One region of the Delftia lacustris genome, then DNA from elsewhere that is predicted to be linked to it. Evidence: predicted binding sites of a transcription regulator. Region 1 holds the regulator's gene; the other holds the start of a gene.

Region 1 (11,982 bases):
GCACAGTCCAGCTTGCGTACGGCGTCCTGGTAGTCGTCAAGAATGATGATGTTCATTGCCTGTGAATCTCTCATAAGCCTTTGATTTATCTCTGGGTTGCCGCGCAAGAGGTTGTCGGCAAATGTTCTGATCCGCTTTTGCGCTTTGCCCTGGGCATCATCAACGCCTACCTGAACCGGCCTGCCTGACTATTGTGTGACGCTTGCGCAGCCAGGGCCCCGAGGCCCGACGGTCACATTGTCGTTCAACCAGCCCCGGGCTTGAGGCTGAAGGCTTCGGCCCGCGCCAGATCGCGCAGCCGTGGTTACACAAGCCGCGCAGATGCCAGCAAGCCCTGGCAGGTGAAGCCGATCACTGGCACGCTCTGTCGCCCGCGCAGCTGTATCAGCGAATTACACCCTGCAACGCCTTGCGGACCCCTGGTCGGACGGGACTTGGGGGTTGCCACCTGCCGGCGAAGCCGGTGAAGGCCGAGAGTGTGATGGACCGCGCTCAGTCGCACTCAATCATGGTTCCACCCAGTATTCGGCAGCTCCGCCCTTGACTGTCACTGATGAATTGGCCGTTGCGGTTGTAGATTCCGCCATTGCTGTCGTAGCAAAGTGCACCCTTGCAACTGGATAGAGGAACAGGCTGGGCCGCCCGCGGTGTGAAAACCGGCTTCGGTGGTTCCTGCATCAGCGGCGTATTGGAGCCGCATGCAGCATTGACGCTGGTGATTGCTGCATTGGTGCGTATCCGTTTTTCATCCAGGGAAAGGGTGCGAATGCTGGATACGAATTCCAGCTCCTTGCGCGCCTCCTTGCACTGGGAGGATGCGCCGAGCTGCTCCGGTGCAGGAGCATTCGCCTTGCGGGCCTGCTGTTCGATGACGCGCTGCTGGCTCTCGATCTGGCGCTGCTGCATTTCGTTCATCTGGCGCTGCTGCTTTCGCTCATTGGCCTCTGCGGCCTCGGCCCGTTCGCGGTAGATTTCATCGTCCGATTTTTTGCGCTGTATCAGTGCGCCGGATTGGTCGCTGCTGCAGGGGCTGTCTGAAAAAATCAGTTTTCCAGAAACATCCTTGCATTGATAGACCTGGGCGGTGGCAGGTAAAGCCAGAAATGTCGCAACGATTGTCAGAGTCAATAGGCGCATATGCATCTCGGTGAATGAATGGGAGTGATGGTATCCCGGTACGGTGAATCGGTTGAGGTTAAGTTATTCCAATAGGCCGCTGCAAGGGATGCAGGGTCGGTATTGCCGCCACGGGATGGCTGCCTGTGCTCGCTTGCCCGGAGTAAACTCGACCACCGCAGCAATGGCTGCATCCATGGGAATGGAGCTTCCCGAAACCGCCCTGCAAGGGGCTGATGGCTCCTGCCTTGGTGGGGCGTGTCCTGCCGGTGGCAGGGCCGTGTCTTGATCCTGCCCGGCGCGCCCGTCCCGGTTGTTTGATGAAAGGACGGTCATGGGTATCTATGGTTTCATTTTGGTGTTCGTGGGCGGCGGCCTCGGCTCCGCGCTACGGCATGGCTCGAACCTGCTTGCACTGCGGCTGGTGGGCAGTGCCTATCCGCTGGGCACCTTGGCGATCAATGTGCTGGGCGCTTTCGTGATGGGGGTGGTGGTGGAGTGGTTTGCGCTCAAGACTTCGCTGCCGCAGAGTGCGAGGCTGTTCATCACCACGGGCATTCTGGGCGGCTTCACCACGTTTTCGACCTACGCACTGGAGATCGGCATGCTGTACGAGCGCGGCGACTGGCTCGCTTCCGTGCTGTATGCGCTGGGTTCGCTGGTGCTGGGCGTTGCCGCGCTGTTTGCGGGGCTGGGGCTGGTTCGGATGGTGGCCCATTGAGGCGCCCTGATTGCGCTATGCTGTGCGCCATGGCCCGCCTGAACGCAACGCAGATTATTCGCACCATCCATTGGATGGTGGGTTAGCCAGCGGCCTTCGGCGCCATGCAACCCGCCCAGAGGAGGCGGGTTTTTTCATTCCGCCTCCAGGGTTTTCACAAGCCTTTCAGGAGATGGATATGCAGGTTTTCGAACCGTCCCGCCATGCGGACGACGCCCAGGCCGATTCCCGCGCTGCGCGGCCGGCCACGCTGCACATGGTCTGCGGCAAGATCGGCTCGGGCAAGTCGACGCTGGCACGGCAACTGGCGGCGCAGCCCGGCACGGTGCTGGTCAGCGAGGATTCCTGGCTGGCCGGTTTGTATCCTGGCGAGATGCAGTCGGTGGCCGACTATGTGCGCTGCAGCGCGCGGCTCAAGGGATTGATGGGGGCACATGTGCAGGCGCTGCTGGATGCCGGCGTTTCAGTGGTGCTGGACTTTCCTGCCAACACGCTGGAAGGCAGAGGTTGGGCGCGCAGCGTGTTCGAGAGGGTGGGAGCCTCCCACCGCCTGCATTTCCTGGATGTGCCCGATGAGGTCTGCAAGCAGCGCCTGCGTGCGCGCAATGCGGCGGGGGATCATCCCTTTCAGGCCAGCGATGAGCAATTCGACCTGATCACCAGCTACTTTGTCGCGCCTTGCGCACAGGAGGGCTTCGACGTGGTGCATCACCCGTATGTGCGGGCCTGACCGCAAAGGCCGTGCGGCCGCCGGCTCGCCCACTGGAACGCCTCCTCGATCGCCTACTCAATCCCCGCCAGACCGTGCCTGCACTTGCACCCAATAGCGTGTACGGGTGCTCAACTGCAAGGGGAAGCGGCTGACGAGCGCGGCCAGGGCGCGATCGGTGTCGTCCACGGGAAAGGCGCCCGAGACACGCAGGCCTGCCACCTCGGGCGTGCAGCCCAGGTAGCCGGGCCGGTAGCGGGCGAGGGCGTCGATCAGCTGGCCCAGCGGCATGTCCAGCGCGATCAGTCCGCCTTCGTGCCAGCTGGCGGCAAAGGGATCGGCAGACGCGGGTGGCTGGGCGGCGCTGGCCGAGAAGGCGGCGTGTTGCCCGGCCTGCAGCTCGGTGGGGGTGGCTTCGCTGTCCAGGGGCTGCAGGCGCACGGTCTTTTCCTGCACGTTGACATGGCACAGGCCGTCGTCCGCGACATGGACCGTGAAGCGCGTTCCCAGGGCCAGTACATGGCCTTGCGGGGTTTGCACACTGAAGGGGCGGCCCAGTGCGTCTGGCCCGGTGGCGACGAGGATGCGGCCGCGGTAAAGGCGCAGCAGGCGCTGGCGGTCGTCGAAAGCCACGTCCACGGAGGTGGCTGTATCCAGGGCCACCAGGGAGCCGTCGGGCAGCGTCAGGTCGCGGCGCTCGCCAGTGGCGGTGCGATGAGCGGCCTGCCAGTGCTCGAGCGGCGCGCCTTTCCAGGCGAGCCAGGCCGTGGCACCGCTGCCCAGGCCAAGGGCCACAGCACGCACCGCAGAACGGCGATTGGGGTCGGAGCGGCGGCCCAGCGCCTGGCGCGCCAAGGGTGCGGGCAGATGCGACAGCTGTGCGGTGACGGATTGCACGCGCAGCCAGGCGCGCTGGTGGGCGGGGTCGGCCTCGTGCCAGTCCGTCCATGCCTGCTGCAGGCTTGGCGTCACCGCGGTGCCGCGCAGTTTCACATGCCAGGCAGCGGCCTCATGCAAGGCCCGTCGGTCGTTGCTTTCCAAAGTTCCCTCGCCCATGTGGCTATGCCAGGACCAGGCAGCAATGCTCCATCGCCCGGGTCAGGTAGTTGCTGACGGTGCGCAGCGACACGCCCAAACGCTCGGCGATCTCGGGGTAGCTCAGTTCCTCGAAATGGGACAGGACGAAGGCTTCGCGCACCTTGGGTGCAAGGCCCTGGAGCATGCGGTCCACGTCGAGCAGGGTCTGCTGGACGATGGCCTGCTCCTCGGGCGAAGGCGCCAGCGACTGCGGCAGCTGGGCAAGATAGTCCAGATAGGACTGCTCCAGCGTGCGGCGGCGAAACAGGTCGGTGACCAGGCCGCGGGCGATGGTGGCCAGGTAGCGCCTGGGCTCGCGGATGTCCTGCTGCGGCACTGGCGAGCGCAGCAGGCGCACGAAGGTGTCCTGGGCCAGGTCGGCCGCATCGTCACGGTTGCCCAGGCGCTTGCGCAGCAGGCTTTCCAGCCAGGGATGGTGATTCTGGTAGAGGCTGTGCACGGAGAGGGCTTGTGCGAAAGAAGCGGGGAGGCCGGGCGTAGAAGCCGAGGTGGGCAACGTGTCGGTTTCGGTTGCAAAAGATAATAAGAATGCTTATCAATTATCTTTCACGCGGGCTTTACTCCTGAGGACTGGGTATCTTTCTGTTGCATGTGCGCTACAGGGAGATGCTGGCGGAACTTCCACGCCGGCCCTGCGCCGGGCGATTGCGCTGGTAGGCGCTGGGCGGAGCGCCAAAGCTGCGCCGGAAGACGGCGGCGAAGGCGCTGGGACTGTCGTATCCATGGGAGAGCGCCACTTCCAGGACCGAGGCGCCAGCGGCCAGCCGGGGCAGGCTGAGCAGAAGACGGGCCTGGCGGCACCATGCGCCGAAGTTCATGCCGGTCTCGCGCAGGAACAGGCGTGCCAGCGTGCGGGGATGCATGTGCAGCCGCTGTGCCCAACTGGCCAGGCCGGCGTCCTGCGATGGGTCGTCCACAAAGCTGCGGCAGCAGGCGGCCAGGGCGCCATGCCGGGGCATGGGCACGTGCAAGGACAGGGCGCGGGCGCGCTCCATTTCGTCGAGGATCAACTGCATGACACGCTCCTCCCTGCCGCCCAGCGGGTAGTCCATGGGCAGCTCGATGGCCTCCAGCACGAGTTCGCGCAGCAGGGGCGTGACCTGCATCACTCGGCAGTCTTGCCACAGGCCGGGCCGCAGCCCCGGCTCCACGAACACGGTGCGCATGGCCACGGGGCCGGCGGCCATGTGGATGGCGTGCAGGGCCTGTGGTGGAACCCAGACGGCGCATCCCGGGGGGACGACCCAACTGCCCGAATCCGCGCGGATCAGCATCACTCCCTCGGTGGCATGTAGCAGCTGGCCGCGGCGGTGGGCATGCGGTGCGATGGCAGCGCCGGCCGCCATGTCTGTGGCAAAGGCCACGACCGGGCGGGCCGTGTGCTCGCCGTGCGGGGGCAATGGAGCGGCCGCAGGCACGTCATCCAGGCAGGCGCGGGTGCGGGCATGGGAAAGTGGGCCACTTTGCCGGGTTGTCATTTTCTCGACGATTGTTGTTGCTTCGTAGCAGGAATGCAGATCATGCACTTCCTACGATGACCCACTTTCAATCCGCAGGAAAGTGGCAGGTATGGAGATGATTTCCCTTTCGAGAATGACGGACGTGACAGGAGGCAGGGCATGAACCGCGCACGTCTGGGGCTGCTTACGGGCACGCATGCCATCAACGACCTCTACCAGGGACTGGTTCCTGCGCTGTTGCCCTTCATGGTGCTGGAGCGCGGCTACAGCTATACGGAAGCCAGCGGCCTGATGCTGGCGGCCACGGGCCTGTCGAGCATGGTCCAGCCGCTGTTCGGCCTGTATGCCGACCGGTCGCCACGGCCCTGGATGGTGCCGGCCGGCTTTGTGGTGGCCGCCCTGGGCCTGGCCCTGGTGGGCATGAGCCCGGACTACTGGGTCAGCTGGTTGGCTGCCGTGCTGTGCGGCCTGGGGATCGCGGCCTACCATCCGTCCGCAACGGTGGCGGCCCGCATGGCGGGCGGCAGCTCGCAGAAGGCGATGAGCGTATTTTCGGTGGGCGGAACGGCGGGGGCATCGTTCGCTCCCATGCTGGCTGCGGCCGTGGTGGGCGCAGGCGCCTTGCACCGCAGCTGGATGCTGGCCCTGCCTGCAGCGGCCATGCTGGTGCTCTGGTATGCCTGTACCTGGCGGGATGGAGCCAAGGACCATTGCGCCACCCGGCGCCCGGCCGTGGCGCAGGGCGAATTGCCCGCCAACCACTGGCGCGCCTTCTTCCTGCTGTGCGGGGTCATCGTCTGCTGGTCGATTCCCTATGTGACGGTGCTGTCCACCCTGCCCATGTTCGTGACGCGCGAGCTGGGCGGCTCGGACTTCATGGGAGCGGCCACGCTGACCTCATTCACAGCCGCTGCGGCGGTGGGCACTTTGCTGGGGGGCACGCTTGCAGATCGCCGGGGGCGCATGCAGGCCATCCGCGCCGGCTACCTGTTGGCATTGCCTGCTCTGGCGGCCCTGGCCCTGGCCTCCACGCCATGGATGGCGTTGGCCTGCACCATGGCCCTGGGCGTGTGCATGTTTCTTCCGTTTGCCGCCCAGGTCACGCTGGCCCAGGACTATCTGCCGCGCAACCAGGCCACGGCCAGCGGGCTGACCCTGGGGCTGGCCATGTCGATAGGCGGCATGGTGGCGCCGTTGTTCGGCATGCTGTCCGATGCGCGCGGACTGCGTTTTTCGTTGAGCGTCGTGCTGTGCATTCTGTGCGTTGCCGCGGCGCAGGCGTGGTGCATGCGCAATCGGCGCAGCGAGGGGAGTGCTGCACCGGCGGCTGTCAGGGCCTGATGCGCAGCCCCTGCCGCTGGGCAAGGCAAGAGACAGGCCCGGGCTCTCGCAGACCGGGTGGACGGGTCGGTCTCAGGGCGACCTCAGGCCGGTGTCTGCGCGCCGTGCGCTTCCATGCGTTCGAGGGCGGCACAGACATCGGCCATGCGGCCCGAGATGAACAGGCATTCGGGCTGCTCCTGCGGCGAGCGCTGGATGATGCGCAGACCCGAAGGCAGGGCCTGATCTGCCGGAAGGGAGGGCAGTTCGGGTTGCAGGGGCAGCAGCAGCTGCGCATCCCTGTGTTCTGGCAGCCGTGCTGACTTGCTGCGCCGCTGCTGGCTGCGGCGGCGTGCCTTGCTGAAGGACAGGATGGTCGCCTGCTCGGATTGCACAGGCGATTCGGGCTGGATGGTGCGCATGGCGGGCTCCATGGCGGCGGCGGGCAGGCGAATGCCCTGTGCCAGGCGCAGGAAGGACAGAGAAGACAGTGTTGGCAGAGCGAATCCCATGTGACGACTCCTGTTGGCGTATTTCAAAGAGGCATGGACACAGGCAGGATTGCGGTTTGCGGGCAAAGCTCCGCCCAGGGCGAAGCTGCAAGGCTTCGCGCCTACCACCTGGGCGGTGCATGAAATAGGGTGTGGCAACCCGTGCAGGGCTGCCCGTCCGGCTTACATGGACATGCTGTTGCGGATCAGCCCCACGGCCAGGCCTTCAATGGCAAAGGCCTCTTCGGGAGCGACGCGGATCACCGGGTAATCGGGGTTTTCCGGCAGGAGCTCCACGCCCTGCGTGGTGCGGCGCAGGCGCTTGACGGTGACTTCATCTCCCAGGCGTGCCACGACGATCTGCCCGTTGCGGGCTTCATGCGCGGACTGCACGGCCAGCAGATCGCCGTCCATGATGCCCGCGTCGCGCATGGACATGCCGCGCACGCGCAGCAGATAGTCCGGGCGGACCTGGAACAGGCTGGGTTCGACGGAATAGGTCTGGTCGATATGTTCCTGGGCGAGAATGGGCGAGCCCGCCGCAACGCGGCCCACCAGCGGCAGCATCAGCGGCGCCAGGGCCGACAGCGGCAGCCCGAAGCTGGTGCCGCGTGCGGCATTGATGTTGCGCACGGTGTCGGTACGCAGGCGAATGCCGCGGGAGGTGCCGCTGACCAGTTCGATCACGCCTTTGCGGGCCAGGGCCTGCAGATGTTCCTCTGCTGCGTTGGCGGACTTGAAGCCCAGCGTGTTGGCGATTTCCGCGCGGGTGGGGGGCGCGCCCGTGCGGGAGATGGCGGCCTGGATCAGGTCCAGGATCTGTTGCTGGCGGGCGGTGAGCTTGGGATGGTCGAGCATGGCGTGCGTCCGGTCCTTGAATTCAGATGGCAGGCAGAGAAGTCATCTGATGATTTATACAGTATCTGTATTTTTAACCAGTTTTCCAAGAGGTGCAAGTGGGGCAGTCAAAGTTGGTGATTCTTGGCACGGGCGGCACCATCGCCGGCCGGGCGGATTCGCAGTCGCAGGCAGTGGGATACAAGGCCGGACAGATCACGGTGCAGTCGCTGCTCGATGCCGTGCCGGATCTGGAGCAGCAGGCGCTGGGGCCTGTGCAGACGCAGCAGATCGCGCAGGTGGACAGCAAGGATATGGACTGGCCCGTGTGGCGCGCGTTGCTGCGTGCCTGCACGCAGGCGCTGGAGGATGCGGACACACGCGCCGTGGTGATCACGCATGGAACGGACACGCTGGAAGAGACGGCCTGGCTGCTGCACAGCCTGCTGCCTGCCGCCAAGCCCATAGTGCTCACTTGCGCCATGCGCCCGGCCACGGCCCTGCTGGCCGACGGACCGCAGAATCTGCGCGATGCCGTGACCGTGGCCGCCAGCGGCGGGCGCAGCGGTGTGTGGGTGGTGGCCGGCGGCGAAGTGCATGCGGCGGCCCAGGTGCAAAAAGTCCACCCTTACCGACTGCAGGCCATGCGCTCCATGGAAGGTGGCCCGCAGGCCGTGGTGGAGGAAGGACGCGTGCGCTGGCTGGTGCCTGATGCGCCGGTCACGCCGGTCGCCCCCGTTGCGCGGATGGTGATTTCCGCTCCCGCGCTGTCTGACCTGCTGGCGCTGGATGAGCTGCCCTGGGTCGAGGTGGTGTTCAGCAGTGCCCTGGCGCGAGCCTGCGGCGTGGATGCGCTGGTGGCCGCAGGCGTGCGCGGCATCGTGGTGGCCGGCACGGGCAATGCGACCGTTCACGAAAGCATGGAAGCAGCCTTGCTGCGTGCGCGCGACAAAGGCGTCTGGATCTGGCGGGGCACGCGCTGCGCCGAAGGCCTGCCCGTTGCCTCGGGGCTTGGCACGGACCCCGCAGAGGCCGATCTGGTCCAACTGCCCGTGGCCAAGGCGCGGATTGCCATGATGCTGGCGCTGGCCGCGCAGCCGCGCGACTGATCCTCCGGGCGTCGCCGGCGCTTCAGATGCAGGCGGGCAACAAAAAAGCACCCGGCGGGTGCTTTTCTGGGGTCTGGCGCATGGCCTGCGTCATTCAGCCAGTGCTGCCAGGGCGCGCTGGGTGATGTCTTCCACCGAGCCCAGGCCGCTGATGGCGCGGTACTTGGGGGCTGCTGCGGCTTCCTTCTCGGCCCAGGCGCGGTAGTAGTCCACCAGTGGGCGGGTCTGGCTGCTGTAGACGTCCAGGCGCTTCTTGACCGTTTCTTCCTTGTCGTCCTCGCGCTGCACCAGCGGCTCGCCGGTCACGTCGTCCAGGCCTTCGACCTTGGGCGGGTTGAACGTGACGTGGTAGGTGCGGCCCGAAGCGGGGTGGGAGCGGCGGCCGCTCATGCGCTCGATGATGGCATCGAAGGGCACATCGATCTCGAGCACGTAGTCCAGCTTCACGCCGGCGGCCTTCATGGCGTCGGCCTGGGGAATGGTGCGGGGAAATCCGTCGAACAGGAAGCCGTTGGCGCAATCGGGCTGGGCAATGCGCTCCTTGACCAGATTGATGATCAGGTCGTCGCTGACCAGTTGGCCGGCGTCCATCACGGCCTTGGCCTGCTGGCCCAGGGGCGTGCCGGCCTTGACGGCGGCACGCAGCATGTCACCGGTGGAGATCTGGGGAATGCCGTACTTCTGGCAGATGAAAGCGGCTTGCGTGCCTTTGCCGGCGCCGGGTGCGCCCAACAAAATCAGTTTCATGGAAGTCCTTGAGGAGAGTAGAAATTCTTGTCTGCCGGATCGGCCCACCGGGGCGGACAGTCCATGCGTCATATTTTTGTCGCGGGCAAGGATAGCACGCACAGGGCCAACACTGGCTTACACGCACAGGGCAAAACTGTCGCCTGTGCAATCGCCAAAACCTGCGTTTTGCTGTCCGACAAAACCGCATGGGCGGTGTTGCTGCAAATGGCGATGCCCGGCATCGCCATTTGTGCGTTTTCAGCGGCCGGCCGATTCAGGCCGGCGGGTTGGACAGCTGGGCGCGCATCCGCTCCAGATCCTCGCGCGTGTCCACGCCAGGGCCGGGTGCATGGAGTGTGACATGGACGGCGATGCGGTGGCCGTGCCACAGCGCACGCAACTGCTCCAGGGCCTCCAGTGCCTCGGTGGGTGCCTGGGAAAGCTGGGGGAAGCTGCGCAGGAAGCCGGCGCGATAGCTGTAGATGCCGATGTGGCGCAGCGGTGCGAAGCCGGGGTGGCCCAACGCTGCCGATGCCGTCTCCCACCATGCCTGGTCCGCATGCTCGCGCGCGAAGGGAATGGGCGCACGGCTGAAATAGTGGGCCATGCCCTGGGCATCGCAGACGACCTTGACCACGTTCGGGTTGACGAAGTCGGCAAGGCTGTCAATGGCATGCGCCGCTGTTCCCATGCTGGCCGAAGGTTGCCGGGGCAGCAGGGCGGCCACGGCGTCGATGAGTTCGGGGGCGATCAGCGGCTCGTCGCCCTGGACATTGACCACGATGTCATCGCCATCGAGACCCAGCAGCGCGCAGGCCTCGGCCAGTCGGTCGCTGCCGCTGGCATGGTCGTTGCGCGTGAGCACGGCCGCCACGCCATGCGCGGTACAGGCGGCGAGGATGCTTTCGTCATCGGCTGCGACCACGCACCGCGCGGCGCCGCTGCGGCTGGCGCGCTGTGCCACGCGCACGACCATGGGAAGCCCTGCAATGTCGGCCAGGGGCTTGCCCGGCAGGCGGCTGGAAGACAGGCGGGCGGGAATCAGAACCGTGAAGGGCGCGGAGGTCATGGTGCGTGCAGGAGTGAGGCGAAGGCGTGGGGCGGCGCAGGTGATGGGAAAAATCAGTCCTCGATCTCGTCGTCGTCCAGCGTGCGGGCCTCGGTTTCCAGCAGCACGGGAATGCCGTCGCGCACCGGGTAGGCCAGGCGCGCGCTGCGCGAGACCAGTTCCTGGTGCTCGCGGTCAAAGCGCAGCGGGCCTTTGGTGACGGGGCAGACCAGCAGTTCGAGAAGTTTGGCGTCCATGGCGGATCCTGTGTTTTGAAGGGAAAGGGCGGGCCGTGGCAGCCAGCCGAGACGGAGATGATAGTCAGGCGGGGCAGGGGCGCAGTGCCTGCAGCCGCTCATCCAGCAGAGCCCAGAAATCCGCCGGCAGCTGCAATTGCAGCGCAACCGCCCAGGCCTGGGGATGGGTGCGCCACAGCTTGACGGCATCTTTTTCGGTGCAGACCAGCGGGTCTTCGTTGCGCCCCAGGCGCTGGAAGCTCTCAAAATTATAGTGATCCGGAAGCGCCTGGACATGCTCCAGCGTCAGGCCTTGCTCGCGGGTCAGCATGGAGAAAAAGCCTTCGGGCCGGGCCACTGCCGCCACGGCCTCCACGGGCTGCGCACGCAGGGAGGACAGTGCGATGCGCTCGCCTTGGGCATTGACGGCTTCGCTGGACAGCTGGCGCTGCATGGCAAACGCGGGGGCGTCGGTGTCGGGGGCTGCGCCTGCATGCAGCACGGCGGTGACGGGGCGCGGCCAGGGCTCGCGCAGCGGGCCGGCCGGCAGCAGCCAGCCGTTGCCGATGCCGTCGTCATTGAAGACGCACAGCTCGATGTCGCGGGCCAGGGCCAGGTGCTGCAGGCCGTCGTCGCTGATGACCACATCCACCTGCGGGTGGCGGGCGCGCAGGGCCTGGACGGCCTCGATGCGCTTGCGAGCCACGAAGACCGGCACGCCGCTGGCACGCGCCAGCAGCGCGGGCTCGTCACCCACGTCGGCGGGGGCGCTGTCAGGACGGGCTTCGCGGCAGTCGTCCGTGCTGCGACCATAGCCGCGCGAGACGATGCCGGGACTCCAGCCGCCATCGCGCAGATGGCGGGCCAGGGCGAGCGTGACGGGGGTCTTTCCGGCGCCGCCCGCAATCACGTTGCCGACGACGATGACCGGAATGCCGGCCTGACCCCCACGCCTGAAGCCCAGTGCATAAGGCAGCCGATGCAGGCCCAGCAGGGCGCGGTACAGCAGGGACAGGGGAAGGAGCGCGCAGGCCAGCGGACCGCGGCGGCGCCAGGCCGCGCGAAGCCCCCGGGCTGAGGGCGCAGGACCAGTCCGGGGCATGGCGGC
Region 2 (11,982 bases), 1.6 Mb from region 1:
GCGCGAGGAGCCGGCCTGGCGCGCGCGCTGGGATGCCGTGCTGTGCATGGCCGGCGTGGTGCCCGCGCTGATCTTCGGCGTGGCCCTGGGCAATGTGCTGCAGGGCGTGCCCTTCCGCCTGGCGCCCGACATGCGCATCTACTACGAGGGCACGTTCTTCGGCCTGCTCAACCCGTTTGCGCTGCTGGCCGGCCTGGTCTCGCTGTGCATGCTGCTCATGCATGGTGCGTCCTGGCTGGTGTTCAAGACCGAGGGCGATGTGGCCGCGCGCGCGCGCCGCCTCGGCATGGTGGCGGCCGTCGCCACCACGGTGCTGTTCGCGGCGGCCGGCGTGTGGCTGGCCGCGCTCAACGGCTACCGCATCACCAGCGAGGTCAACACCACCGGACCGTCCAACCCGCTGTTCAAGACGGCTGCGCTGCAGGCGGGCGCCTGGTTTGCCAACTACCAGGCCCGGCCCGTGCTCTGGGCCGTGCCGGCCATCGGCCTGCTGATGCCGCTGCTGGCGGCGCTGGGCCTGTGGCTGCGCCGCGAGTGGTTGGCCCTGCTGTCCAGCGGCCTGGGCATTGCCGGCATCATCGCCAGCGTGGGGGCGTCCATGTTCCCGTTCATCCTGCCCTCTTCGCTGAACCCGCAGCACAGCCTCACGGTCTGGGACTCTTCGTCCAGCCATGTGACGCTGTTCATCATGCTGGTGTGCGCGCTGATCTTCGTGCCCCTCATCGTGGCCTACACCAGCTGGGTCTACAGCGTGCTGCGCGGCAAGGTCGACCCGATGGCCATCATCGAGGGCCGCGGCCACTCGTACTGATCCACCGAATCAAGCAACGACATTCAACGTCAAGAAAGGACACAACACCATGTGGTACTTCGCCTGGTTGCTCGGCCTGCCGCTGGCGGCCGCCTTCGCGGTGCTCAACGCGATGTGGTACGAACTGATGGACGACGAGGCCACGCGCCGCGAACTCCTGGCCCGGGAGAAATAAAGCTCCCCCTGAGGCGCTTCGCGCCTTCCCCCTCTCTCTTCGGGAGGGGGACGACACCCTCGCTGCGGGGGCGGCCCTTGCTCGGTGTCCCTCGCTTTGGGCTACGCCAGTTTTTGCACGCGCTTACCGCCAATGAAGCATTGCTGTAAATACGATGAGCTCCCTCGGGAGCTCATTTTTGTACGCAGGCTTGCCAGGTTCAATCGTCGGTGTCATCCGCCTTGGCGCGGCCCTTGCCGCCCGTGATGCGGTCCTTCAGATCCAGCAGCCGCGTCACGGCCGTGCCCATGCCCATGAGCTGCATGGCGGTCTCGGGCGACAGGCGCTGCACGTCGTCGAACCAGTTCATGAGCCGGTCGATCAGCTCGTACATGTCGCGCATGCGCTGCTGGGCGTAGCGTTCCTCTTCGGTGGTGACTTCCTCCAGCATGGCGGCGCGCAGCATGGACTGGGTGGGCTCGATCTCGCGGCGGCGGCGTTCCTCGGCCAGGCGGCGGAAGATTTCCCAGACATCCTGCGGCGCCTCGAAATACTCGCGCCGGTCGCCGGGCTGGTGGCGCAATTGCACCAGGCGCCAGGCCTGCAATTCCTTGAGCCCCATGCTCACGTTGGAGCGCGAGAACTCCAGCGTCTCGGCGATCTGGTCGGCATTGAGCGGCTCGGGCGAAAGAAACAGCAGAGCGTAGATCTGGCCTACCGTGCGGTTGATGCCCCAGCGGCTGCCCATCTCGCCGAAGTGCGAGACGAACTGCCGGTTCAACGCCGGAAGAGGTTTGGGTTGCGTCATGGCATGCATTGTGCCCTCGCGTGCCGGCATGTCCTGTGCGGCTTGGAAAGCGGTGCGTCAGCTTTCTGCAAGACGCGGTCAAAAGGCGCACAATGGCGCCTTTGCGGGCTTGCGGCCAGGCGGCCCGGGCCCAGCGCCTCCCGCTTCCCGCTTCCCGACCCGTTCGCAGATTGCATATTGCCCCATGTCCCACGCTAGCCGCAGTGCGCTGATCGACTGCACCAAGGGCTTGGCCTGTGCCGCCATCGTCTGGCACCACCTGGCCTTCTACGGCCCCATGTCCGATATCGCCCATCCGGCCGCGCCGGACCTCATCGACTGGCTCTATGAATATGCGCGCATGGCCGTGCAGATCTTCCTGGTGCTGGGCGGCTACCTGGCGGCAGCCAGCATGGCGCCGCAAGGCCACGGCCAGCACAGCGATCCGTGGTCGCGCATCGGGCGCCGCTTCGTGCGCCTGGTCGTGCCCTACGCCGTGGCCCTGGTCGTGGCCGTCGTCGTCTCGGCGGCCGTGCGGCCCTGGTTCGACCATGCCTCTGTCTCCGGCGAGCCCGATCTCTGGCAGCTGGTGGCGCATGCGCTGCTGCTGCAGAACATCGTGGGCGAGGAGTCGCTGTCCGCCGGCGTCTGGTACGTGTCCATCGACTTCCAGCTGTTTGCGCTGACGGCGCTGCTGCTGGCCGGCACGCGCTGGGGCGGCGCCTTGCTGCGCCGCCGCTTCGGTGGCCAGGCGCTGTCGCGCTGCTGGCCCTGGACGCTGAGCGTGGCGCAGGCGCTGGTGGTGATCGGCGTGGCGGCCTCGCTGCTGGGCTTCAATCTGGATGCGCAATGGGATGTGTGGGCGCCGTACTTCTTTGGCGCCTACGGCCTGGGCATGCTGGCCTACTGGGCCGCGCATGCGGACAAGTCCTCGACGGCCTGGAGCTGGTCCCTGCTGATCGTGGCCCTGGTCGTGGCGGCGCTGGCACTGGAGTGGCGCGACCGCATCGCACTGGCCGGTGCCACGGCGCTGGTCCTGGTCGCGGCCATGCGCAGCCCCGCGTTTGCCCAGGCACAAGGCTGGGCGCCGCTGCGCCGGCTGGGCAAGATTTCGTACTCGGTGTTTCTCGTGCACTTCTCGGTCTGCCTGCTGGTCAACGCCGTGGAAAGCCATTTCTGGCCGCAGTCCATTCCCGCCGCCCTGCTGGGCATGTGCACGGCCTTTGTGCTGTCGATTGCGGCCGGCCATCTGCTGTACGAGCGCGTGGAGCGCCACGTTCCCAGCTGGCACATGGCGTTGCGCTGGCAGGCGGGCCTGGTGGGCACCGGCCTGATCGCGGCATTTGTGGCGGGCCTGCGCTGAGGTGCGGTGCGTCAGTCCACAAACAACAAAGGCAGCCGGTGAGCTGCCTTTTTCGCTTCACGCCGGTCGGCGTTCAACGGTGCAGCTCGCCTGCGCTTTCCGGCTGGAACTCGATGGCATCCACGCGCACGGTGACCTGGCCCGAGGGGCCGGGCATGCGGGACTGGTCGCCCACGCTCAGGCCCAGCAGGGCAATGCCCACGGGCGCGAACACCGACACCTTGTCGGCGCTGCCATCCATCTCCTTGGGATAGACCAGCGTCAGCGTATTGGTCTTGCCCGACTCCAGCAGCGTGAAGCGCACCGTGGAATTCATGGTCACCACGTTGGGCGGCATTTCCTTGGGCTCGAGCACGTCGGCACGGTCCAGCTCGGCCTCGAGCGCCTCGCGGCCGGGAAAGGCGGGCTGCTTGTCCAGCAGGGCCTCGATGCGTTCCAGGTCCAGGGACGAAAGAATGATGTGGGGCTTGCGCTCCATGGTGTTGGCTCCCTTGTGTGCTTGCGCCGTGGCTGCAGTGAAGGGCAGCGGCGCCCAAACGGACAAAAGCCCGGGCAACGCGGTTGTCCGGGCCAAGGCATCTTCAGAAAAGAGAAAAGCACCAAGTTGGTGCGATAAGGCCATTGTGCAGGCCCGTGCGCGTTCTGCCAAGCGAACCCGCACGGTGCGGTGCGGATTGGCGCGGGCACTTGCCAAGCCGGCAAAACCCACTTCGCAACCGCAGGCATGCGGGGAGTGCTTGTTGGTATGACTGTATTTTTATACAGTTACTTCATGCTTTCCAGTCCTCCCACGCCTCATCACGACACGGCCCGGGTGCCCCTGCACGCCATCAAGGGCCGGGGCGCAGCCAGCCAACTGGCACACCGCTTCACCACCGATCCGCGCGAGGCGTTTGACGACGGCTGGGGCAGTCTTGAGGCGCCGGCCGAAGGCGAGGAAGCCGCGCCCCTGCGCACCGAACTGCGCTGGGAGCAGGCCCGCTCGGCGCTGAGCCGCCACCAGTCGCCCGACCTGCCGTTTCACATGGGGCTCAATCCCTACCGGGGCTGCGAGCATGGCTGCATCTATTGCTATGCCCGTCCCACGCACAGCTACCTGGGCTGGTCGCCGGGGCTGGACTTCGAGACCCGGCTCATCGCCAAGCAGAACCTGCCCGAGCTGCTGCGCGCCGAGCTGTCGCGCGCCAGCCATGTGGCCGAGCCCGTGATGCTGGGCTCGGTCACCGACTGCTACCAGCCCATAGAGCGCGAGCTGGGGCTGACGCGCCGCCTGATCGAAGTGCTGGCCGAGGCGCGCCACCCGTTTTCCATCGTCACCAAGGGCAGCGGGGTGGAGCGTGACCTGGACCTGCTGGCCCCGCTGGCGCGCCAGGGCCTGGCCTCGGTGCACATCACGCTGACCACGCTGGATGCCGACCTGGCCCGCCACCTGGAGCCGCGCGCCGCCGCGCCGCACCGCCGGCTGCGCAGCATCCGCGCGCTGACCGAGGCGGGCGTGCCCGTGGGCGTGAGCCTGGCACCGCAGATTCCCTTCATCAACGAAGACCTGGAGAAGGTGCTGGAGGCGGCCGCCGACGCAGGCGCGCGCCACGCCTTCTATGCCGTGCTGCGCCTGCCCTGGGAAGTGGCGCCGCTGTTCGAGCAATGGCTGCAGGTGCACTACCCCGACCGCGCCCGCCGCGTGATGGAGCGCGTGCGCGACCTGCACGGCATCCAGGGCGAGCAGCGCGAGGCCGGCCGCGTCTACAACGCCGAGTTCGGCCAGCGCATGAAAGGTATCGGCCACTGGGCCGAGCTGCTGCGCCAGCGCTTCGCCCTGGCCTGCCGCCGTCACGGGCTCAACCGCGAGCCACTGCGGCTCGATTGCAGTCTCTACCACCCGTCGCTTTTGCTGCCGCAGCGCAGTCTGTTCTGAAACGGCCCTTTTGAGCGTGCAGGGCGGCTGCCAGTGGCGAGCGCAAGCCCACCATGCCACAGCCCACACCAGCTCAATGTCCCACGCCCGGGGCGAGCCGGTCCAGGCTGGCACCGGCATCGCGGATCAGGGAGCGCAGCCAGGCGATGGCCGGATCTCGCTCCTGGTGCTTGTGCCATTGCAACAATTCCGTGAACCGGGGAATCTCCACCGGGCACTGCAGCACCTGCAGCGCAAAGCGCCGCGCCATGTGCTGCGCCAGGCGAGTGGGCAGTGTGGCAATGCGCTGCGTGCCCACGAGCAGCTCCGGCAGCAGGGTGAAGTTGGGGGCGATCACTTCCTGGCGGCGGCTGCGCTTGCCGGTGGACATCAGCCGCGCGTCGAACGTGGTGCGCCTGCCGCCACCCCATTCCACGCCGATGTGGGCCGCATCGAAATACCGTGCCGGCGTCAGCGGGCCGTCGAGTAGCGGGCTGTCCGCGCAGACGAGGCAGGAGAAGCCATCTTCGAACAAAGGCTCGAAGGGGTGGCCTGCCACTTTCGCGAATTCGGGGGCGATCAGCAGCTCGGCCTCTCCGCTGTCCAGATGTTCGGGCGTCTGCGGGCTGATGGCGCGCAGGTCGAACTGCATCAGCGGCGCCAGGGTGGCGGCCCGTCGCACCACCTGTGTCAGCAGCACGCTGATCACGTAGTCGGAGGACTCTATGGTGAAGCGCCGCTGCGAGGTGGCCGGATCGAAGGAGGGCCGGGCATGCGCGATGGTCTGGATCTGCAGCAGCACGTCGCGCACGGGCTTGGCCAGCTCGTTGGCCAGCGGCGTGGGCACCAGGGTCTTGCCCACTGAAACCAGCAGCTCGTCCTTGAAGTAGTCGCGCAGCCGCCCCAGCGCAAGGCTGGTCGCGGGCTGGCTCAGGAAAAGCCGCTCGGCGGACTTGCTCACGCTGTGCGTGGCCAACAGGGCGTCGAGGACAACCAGCAGGTTCAGGTCGAGCTTGTGAAAGCGCATGGCGCGTCTCCGTATTTGCTGTGCAAATGGATTGAATTTAAACAATAAATTTTACGTATGTCTTCCCGAGGTCGATCATCCGCTCCGGACCCGCAAAACCACAGGCGCTTCCATGCAGGGCGCATCCATTTCGGAGACATACATGTTCGGATTGCCTACACGACGCGAATCGGGCGATGGACCACGCCCTCTTTTCCCTGACGCTCGCGTGCGCAGCGGCCTGTGCCTGATGGCGGGCCTGTGCGGCGCCGGCACGGGGCTGCCGGAAGCTGCCCAGTCCCAGCCGGTGACGCAGGCCCAAACCCAAACCCAAGCCCAAACCCAGGGGCAGCCATTGACATCGAGCCTGACCTTGTCGGGCCTGTTGGGCGCCGGCGTGCTCTATACCCGGGATTCGGAAGGTGGCGGCAAGTTGCAGCAGACGGGCACCCATGCGGCGCCCTCCATCGCGCTGTCGGGGCGCGAGTCGTTGGGAGGCGGTCTGTCGGCCATCTTCCGCTGGAGCCAGTACGTATTCACCGATACGGGGACCATGGCGCCACTGGAGAGCTATGTGGGCCTGACTTCGGCCACCTGGGGAAGCTTCACGATGGGGGCGATGTACGACCTGCTGGCCGACGCCGTGCCCTTCACCTCGGAGCGGTTCACCTCGCTGCTGGCCACCCATCCAGGCAATCTGGACCGCACGGTAGGCACGGCACTGAACAACACGCTCAAGTACAAGTCCCCCGTGCGCGGCGGCTGGCAGTTCGGCGCGATGTACGGCGCGGCGGAGCGGGATTCAGCCACCCACACGGGGCGGGTGGTGGGCGCCCAACTGGGCTACACCGATGGCCCCTTGCAGGCGGTGGCCATCTGGGAATCGGTCAAGGGCGTTCCCTACGCGCCCGGGCTGAGGCTGGGCGTGCCGCGGCTGTACGGCCAGGACTTCAGCCAGGCGCCGGCCACGGCGATCTCCCAGGACCAGGAGACCGGTACGGCGGGCCTGGCCTACACCCGCGATGGCTGGCGCTGGATGGGCAACTACAGCCATACGCGCCTGTCGGCCCTGGGCCGGCGTGAGCGGGCGCAGACCCTGGATCTGGGCTTCTACAAATATGTGACGCCGGCGCTGCGCGTGGGCGGCGGCTATGCGTTCACGCGGCTGGCCTCCTACCGCTGGAGCCAGGCGCACGCCCATGCCGACTACGCGCTGTCGCGGCGAACCAGCCTGTATGTGCTGGGCGTGGTGCAGCAGGCCGGGGAGGGGCAAAAGGCCGTGATGCGCAATCAGGCTCCGGCCTCGGGGCGGCGCCAACTGGCGCTGGAAGTGGGCGTGACGCACGCCTTCTAGGCCGGTGGGTCACAGGTTTTTCGATGTGAATGGGGGCGATGCGATGCAGTGGGATGTGATTGTGGTGGGAGCGGGCCCGTCGGGGCTGACCATGGCGGCCGAACTGGCGGGGGCCGGCGCGCGCACGCTGGTGCTGGAAAGGCGCACGCAGGGCGTGCAGTCGCGTGCGGGCACCCTGTTGCCCCGGGTGCTGGAGTTGTTCGACGCGCGGGGGATTGCGGACCGATTCATCCGCAAGACCCGTGAGATCGTGGACTATCCGTTCCGGCCATCGCACATTTGGGCGGGCTTTCATCCCATCGAATGGCGCCATCTGCACACGCGCTTCGGCTTTACGCTGGGCCTGCCCCAGAACATGACCGAGGATCTTCTTTGGGCGTGGGCGCAAGAGTGCGGGGCGCAGATCCGCCGGGGTGCGGAGGTGACGGCGCTGCGCCAGCATGCCGAGGGCGTGGAGGTGGACGTGCAAGACACGCGGCAAGCGCAGGGCGCCGTCACCACGCTGAGGGCGAAGTATCTGGTCGGGGCCGATGGGGGACGCAGCGTGGTGCGTACCCAGGCGGGGATTGCATTCGAGGGCCGGCCGGGCACGTTCCGGGGCATTGTGATCGATGCGCAACTGACCGCGCCTTGGCCCGGCGGACGGCTCAATGCGGACAACGAACTGGGCTGGGTACGGGGCTATGCGTTTGGCGAGGGCATCACGCGGTTCAACATCGTGCACCGCGAGCGCATGCATGCGCCCAAGGACGAGCCCGTCACGCTGCAGGAGGCGCTGCAGTGCATACGCGACGTGCACGGCACCGACTACGGCATCCAGGGCTTGCGCTGGGCTTCGCGCTTCGACGACCAGATGCGGGCCGTGCCCCAACTGCGGCAGGGGCGGGTGCTGCTGGTCGGCGAGTCCGCGCGTATCCACTATCCATCCAGCGGTGTGGGCATGAATTTCTGCCTGCAGGACGCCTTCAACCTGGGCTGGAAGCTCGCTCTCGTGGTCAGGGGTCTGGCCGGCGATGCCGTTCTCGACACCTATGAGAGCGAGCGGCTGCCGGTGATGCACGCGCTGCTGGAGAGCGTGAAGGCGCAGTGCGCGCTGCAGTTCAGCTTCGGGCCGGAGGCGGTGGCGCTCAAACGGCGCATGGCCCAGCACATCGTTCCCCTGCCCGATGTACAGCGCAAGCTGGTGCTGGAGTTGTGCGGCCTGGAGGCGCCATACCGCAGCGAGCCGGGCAGCCATGCGCTGGCCGGCCACCGCATGCCCGATATCGATCTGCTGCTGCTGGACGGGCGCTCGGCCAGCGTCACGCAACTGCTGCGCGAGCGGCACTTTTTGTTGCTCGATCTGGACGGCACGGGCCGGCAGTTCGCGGATCTCGATGTGCAGGGTCTGCCCGTCACGGTGCTGCAGGCCCGCGCCGCCCATGCGCCGGCGTCCATGGCCCAGGTCAAGGCGCTGCTGGTGCGGCCTGACGCCTATGTGGCCTGGGCCAGTGACGGCCTGGCCAGGCCCGGCGAAGTGCAGGCGCAACTGGCCCGCTGGCTGAAGGTGGCGGCATGAGCGAGGAATGCTTGCTGCTGAGCGGCGGCTGGATCATCAGCATGGAACCGGGCATTGGTGAGCTGCGCAGCGGCGATGTGTTGATCGAGGGCGAGCGCATCGCGGCCGTGGCCCCGCGCATCGATGCACCGCATGCCCAGCGCATCGATGCGCGCAACACCATCGTGCTGCCGGGCTTCGTGGACACGCACCGCCATACCTGGCAAAGCTGCGTGCGCCACTGCTACGCGGACATCGATCCGCAGATTTATTTCGCCGAGATGCTGGGCGCCAGGGGGGCCGGCTACCGCGCCGAGGACGTGCATGTGGGCACGCTGCTGGGCGCCGTGTCGGCTCTGGATGGCGGCATCACGACCATGCTCGACTGGTCGCATGTGCAGAACTCGCCCGAGCATGCCGACGCCGCCATCCTGGGTCTGCGCGAGGCGGGCATCCGTGGTGTGTTCGCCCATGGCTGGCCGCTGGTGGATGGCGCGTCGTGGATGTTTGACAGCCAGCGCGGACATCCGCAGGACATCAGGCGGCTGCGCGCCCGCTATTTCTCCAGCGACGACCAGTTGCTGACGCTGGCCATGGCCGGGCGCGGCCCCGAGATGGCGCGGCGCGAGGTCTGGCTGGACGATCTGCGGCTGGCGCGCGAGCTGGGCCTGCGCTCGACCATCCACATGGGGGCCTATGCGCGCAATGCGCAGGTGCGGGCGATCGCGCAGATGCACGAGGCCGGGGCGCTGGGCGATGACCTGACCTTTGTGCATTGCTGCTTCAGCGGCGCCGACGAGATTGCGATGATGGCCGATGCCGGGGTCAGTGCCTCGCTGGGCGTGCACTGCGAGATGAACGCCCAGGGCATAGGCGACATACCGTTCGACCGCATGCTGGCCGTGGGCATCCGGCCCAGCCTCAGCGGCGACACCGAGACCAAATGCTCGGGCGACATGTTCACGCAGATGCGCCATGCCTTCGCCTACTACCGATCCTGGATGGGTGGTCGGCATTGCCGCGTGGAGCACGCGCCGCCTACTCTTTCGCTGCGCGATGTGCTGGAGTTCGCCACGGTGGCCGGTGCACATGCCACGGGCCTGTCGCACAAGATCGGCTCGCTGACGCCTGGAAAGCAGGCCGATGTCATCATGATCCGCACCGACGATATCAACCTGGCGCCCGTCTGCGACGCCGTGGGCGCGGTGGTGCTGGCTGCCCATCCGGGCAATGTGGACAGCGTCTTCGTCGCGGGCAGGGCGGTCAAGCGCCATGGCCGCATGCTCCATGTCGATCTGGATGCGCTGCGCCAGCGCGCGTTCGTGTCGCAGGCCCATGTGCTGGGACTGCATAACACGCTCTAAGGAGGCCGGCATGGACATGCCCCTGGACCCCGCACTGGCCGCCATCGTCGAGGCGTCGCGCCAGCGCGGCGCCGTGCCACCGTTTTCGGGCACGCCGGCGCAGGCGCGCGAACGCCTGCGCGCGGCCGTCATGGCGATGCGCCAAGCGGCGCCGCCCGTGCCCGTGGCCTGCACGCAGGACCGGCTGGCACGGCATGGCGTCACCACCGTGCCCGTGCGCATCTATCGCCCCGAGGCCGATGCGGTGCCCCGGCCCACCGTGGTGTTCTTCCATGGCGGAGGCTTTGTGCTGGGCGGCATCGAATGCATGGATGACATCGCGCGCAAGCTGTGCCGCGACGTGGGGGCAGTCATCGTCTCGGTGGGCTACCGGCTGGCGCCAGAGCATCCGTTTCCCGCAGCGCACGACGATGCCATCGCCGCCACGCTGTGGGCCATGGACCAGGTCATGGAACTAGGCGGTGATCCGGCCCGCGTGGCCGTGGCCGGAGAAAGCGCCGGAGGCAACCTGGCCGCCTCGACGGCCATCGTGCTGCAGCGCCGTGGACGGGCGCTGGCCGCGCAACTGCTCGTGGTGCCCGGTGTGGACATGGCCCGCGATACCGAGGCACTGCAGGCGCGCCGCAGCGACCACCCCATGCTGACGCCGACCGACCTGCGCGACATCACCCGCCTGTACATGGGCGCGCGCATGGCCGAGGCCGGTGCGTTTCCGCCGTCTCCGCTGCGGGCGGGCAGCCTGGCCGGGCTGCCGCCCGCCGTCATCGCGCTGGCCGGGCATGACCCCTTGTTCGGAGAAGGCAGCGCCTACGCCAGCCGCCTGGCCGAGGCCGGCGTGCCCGTGCAACGGCTGTGCTTTGGCGACATGTTCCATCCGTTCCTGGGCTTTTTCCAGGTCTCGCAAGCGGCGCGAAGGGCCAGCGACAGCATCTGCCAGGCCTTCGCGGATTGCCTGGGCAGCAAGGCGCCACGGGTTTCACCCGATCGGGCCTTGCGTTCCGTTCCGCGCAAGCCATGACAACCAAGGAGACAGAGATGACCCCCGATTTTCACGAGAAACCTTTTCGCCGTGCCCTGCTGGTCGCGAGTGCGCTGCTGTGCGCGGCAGGGCAGGTCCAGGCCCAGTCCCATGTGCCATACCCGTCCAAGCCCATACGCTTTGTCGTGCCCTTTGCCGCGGGCGGCGCGCTGGACTATGTGGCGCGCGTGCTGGGCGCTGAAATCACGCGCCAGAGCCGTGCGCAGGTCATCGTTGACAACCGGCCCGGCGCATCGGGCATTCTTGCGGCCGAGAACGTCAGGGGTTCGGCCCCCGATGGCTATTCGGTGCTGATCACCAACATGGAGTCCCATGTGAACAACCTGGGCCTGTTCAAATCGCTGCCCTACGATCCCGTGCGCGACTTCCAGCCCGTGGGCCTGATCGCCTCGGCAGCGGCCATCCTGGTGGGCAATGCGGCCATGCCGCCGAGCAGCCTCGCACAGTTCGTCGCCTATGCGCGGGCCGACAAGGGCGGTGTCTCCTTCGGAACCTGGGGCAACGGCACCTATTCGCACATCGCCATTGCCACCCTGGGGCGCATCGACCGGTTCGCCGTGGTCACCGTTCCCTACAAGGGCGAGTCGCCCGTGGTGCAGGATCTGCTGGGTGGCAACCTGTCGTTCGCCATGGCCAGCGTGCTCGTGGCCAAGGCCCAGACCGACAAGGGTGC

The links. Region 1 encodes LexA, which represses DNA repair genes until DNA is damaged. Its sites were predicted from a motif close to ACTGTATNNNNATACAGT; they were not measured.
Region 2: U6958_RS25105 (PA0069 family radical SAM protein) is a predicted target of LexA. The motif match lies at 3,864-3,881, and genes of this name have one in related genera.

What each region holds. Positions count from the first base shown of each region.
Region 1 covers NZ_CP141274.1:3,577,215-3,589,196, reverse strand. The annotation lists gene U6958_RS17820 (D-2-hydroxyacid dehydrogenase family protein) at 1-56, opposite strand, end outside; gene U6958_RS17815 (DUF4124 domain-containing protein) at 493-1,137, opposite strand; fluoride riboswitch at 1,306-1,369, shown strand; gene crcB (fluoride efflux transporter CrcB) at 1,451-1,837, shown strand; gene U6958_RS17805 (ATP-binding protein) at 2,016-2,567, shown strand; gene U6958_RS17800 (FecR domain-containing protein) at 2,625-3,602, opposite strand; gene U6958_RS17795 (sigma-70 family RNA polymerase sigma factor) at 3,607-4,083, opposite strand; gene U6958_RS17790 (helix-turn-helix domain-containing protein) at 4,241-5,122, opposite strand; gene U6958_RS17785 (MFS transporter) at 5,264-6,445, shown strand; gene U6958_RS17780 (hypothetical protein) at 6,529-6,936, opposite strand; gene lexA (transcriptional repressor LexA) at 7,099-7,773, opposite strand; gene U6958_RS17770 (asparaginase) at 7,872-8,861, shown strand; gene adk (adenylate kinase) at 8,952-9,608, opposite strand; gene kdsB (3-deoxy-manno-octulosonate cytidylyltransferase) at 9,865-10,659, opposite strand; gene U6958_RS17755 (Trm112 family protein) at 10,713-10,895, opposite strand; gene lpxK (tetraacyldisaccharide 4'-kinase) at 10,960-11,976, opposite strand.
Region 2 covers NZ_CP141274.1:5,143,480-5,155,461, reverse strand. The annotation lists gene cydB (cytochrome d ubiquinol oxidase subunit II) at 1-811, shown strand, start outside; gene cydX (cytochrome bd-I oxidase subunit CydX) at 861-986, shown strand; gene U6958_RS25120 (GbsR/MarR family transcriptional regulator) at 1,186-1,782, opposite strand; gene U6958_RS25115 (acyltransferase) at 1,958-3,115, shown strand; gene rnk (nucleoside diphosphate kinase regulator) at 3,189-3,593, opposite strand; gene U6958_RS25105 (PA0069 family radical SAM protein) at 3,888-5,030, shown strand; gene U6958_RS25100 (LysR family transcriptional regulator) at 5,104-6,036, opposite strand; gene U6958_RS25095 (porin) at 6,179-7,369, shown strand; gene U6958_RS25090 (FAD-dependent monooxygenase) at 7,413-8,927, shown strand; gene U6958_RS25085 (amidohydrolase family protein) at 8,924-10,270, shown strand; gene U6958_RS25080 (alpha/beta hydrolase) at 10,281-11,288, shown strand; gene U6958_RS25075 (tripartite tricarboxylate transporter substrate binding protein) at 11,306-11,982, shown strand, end outside.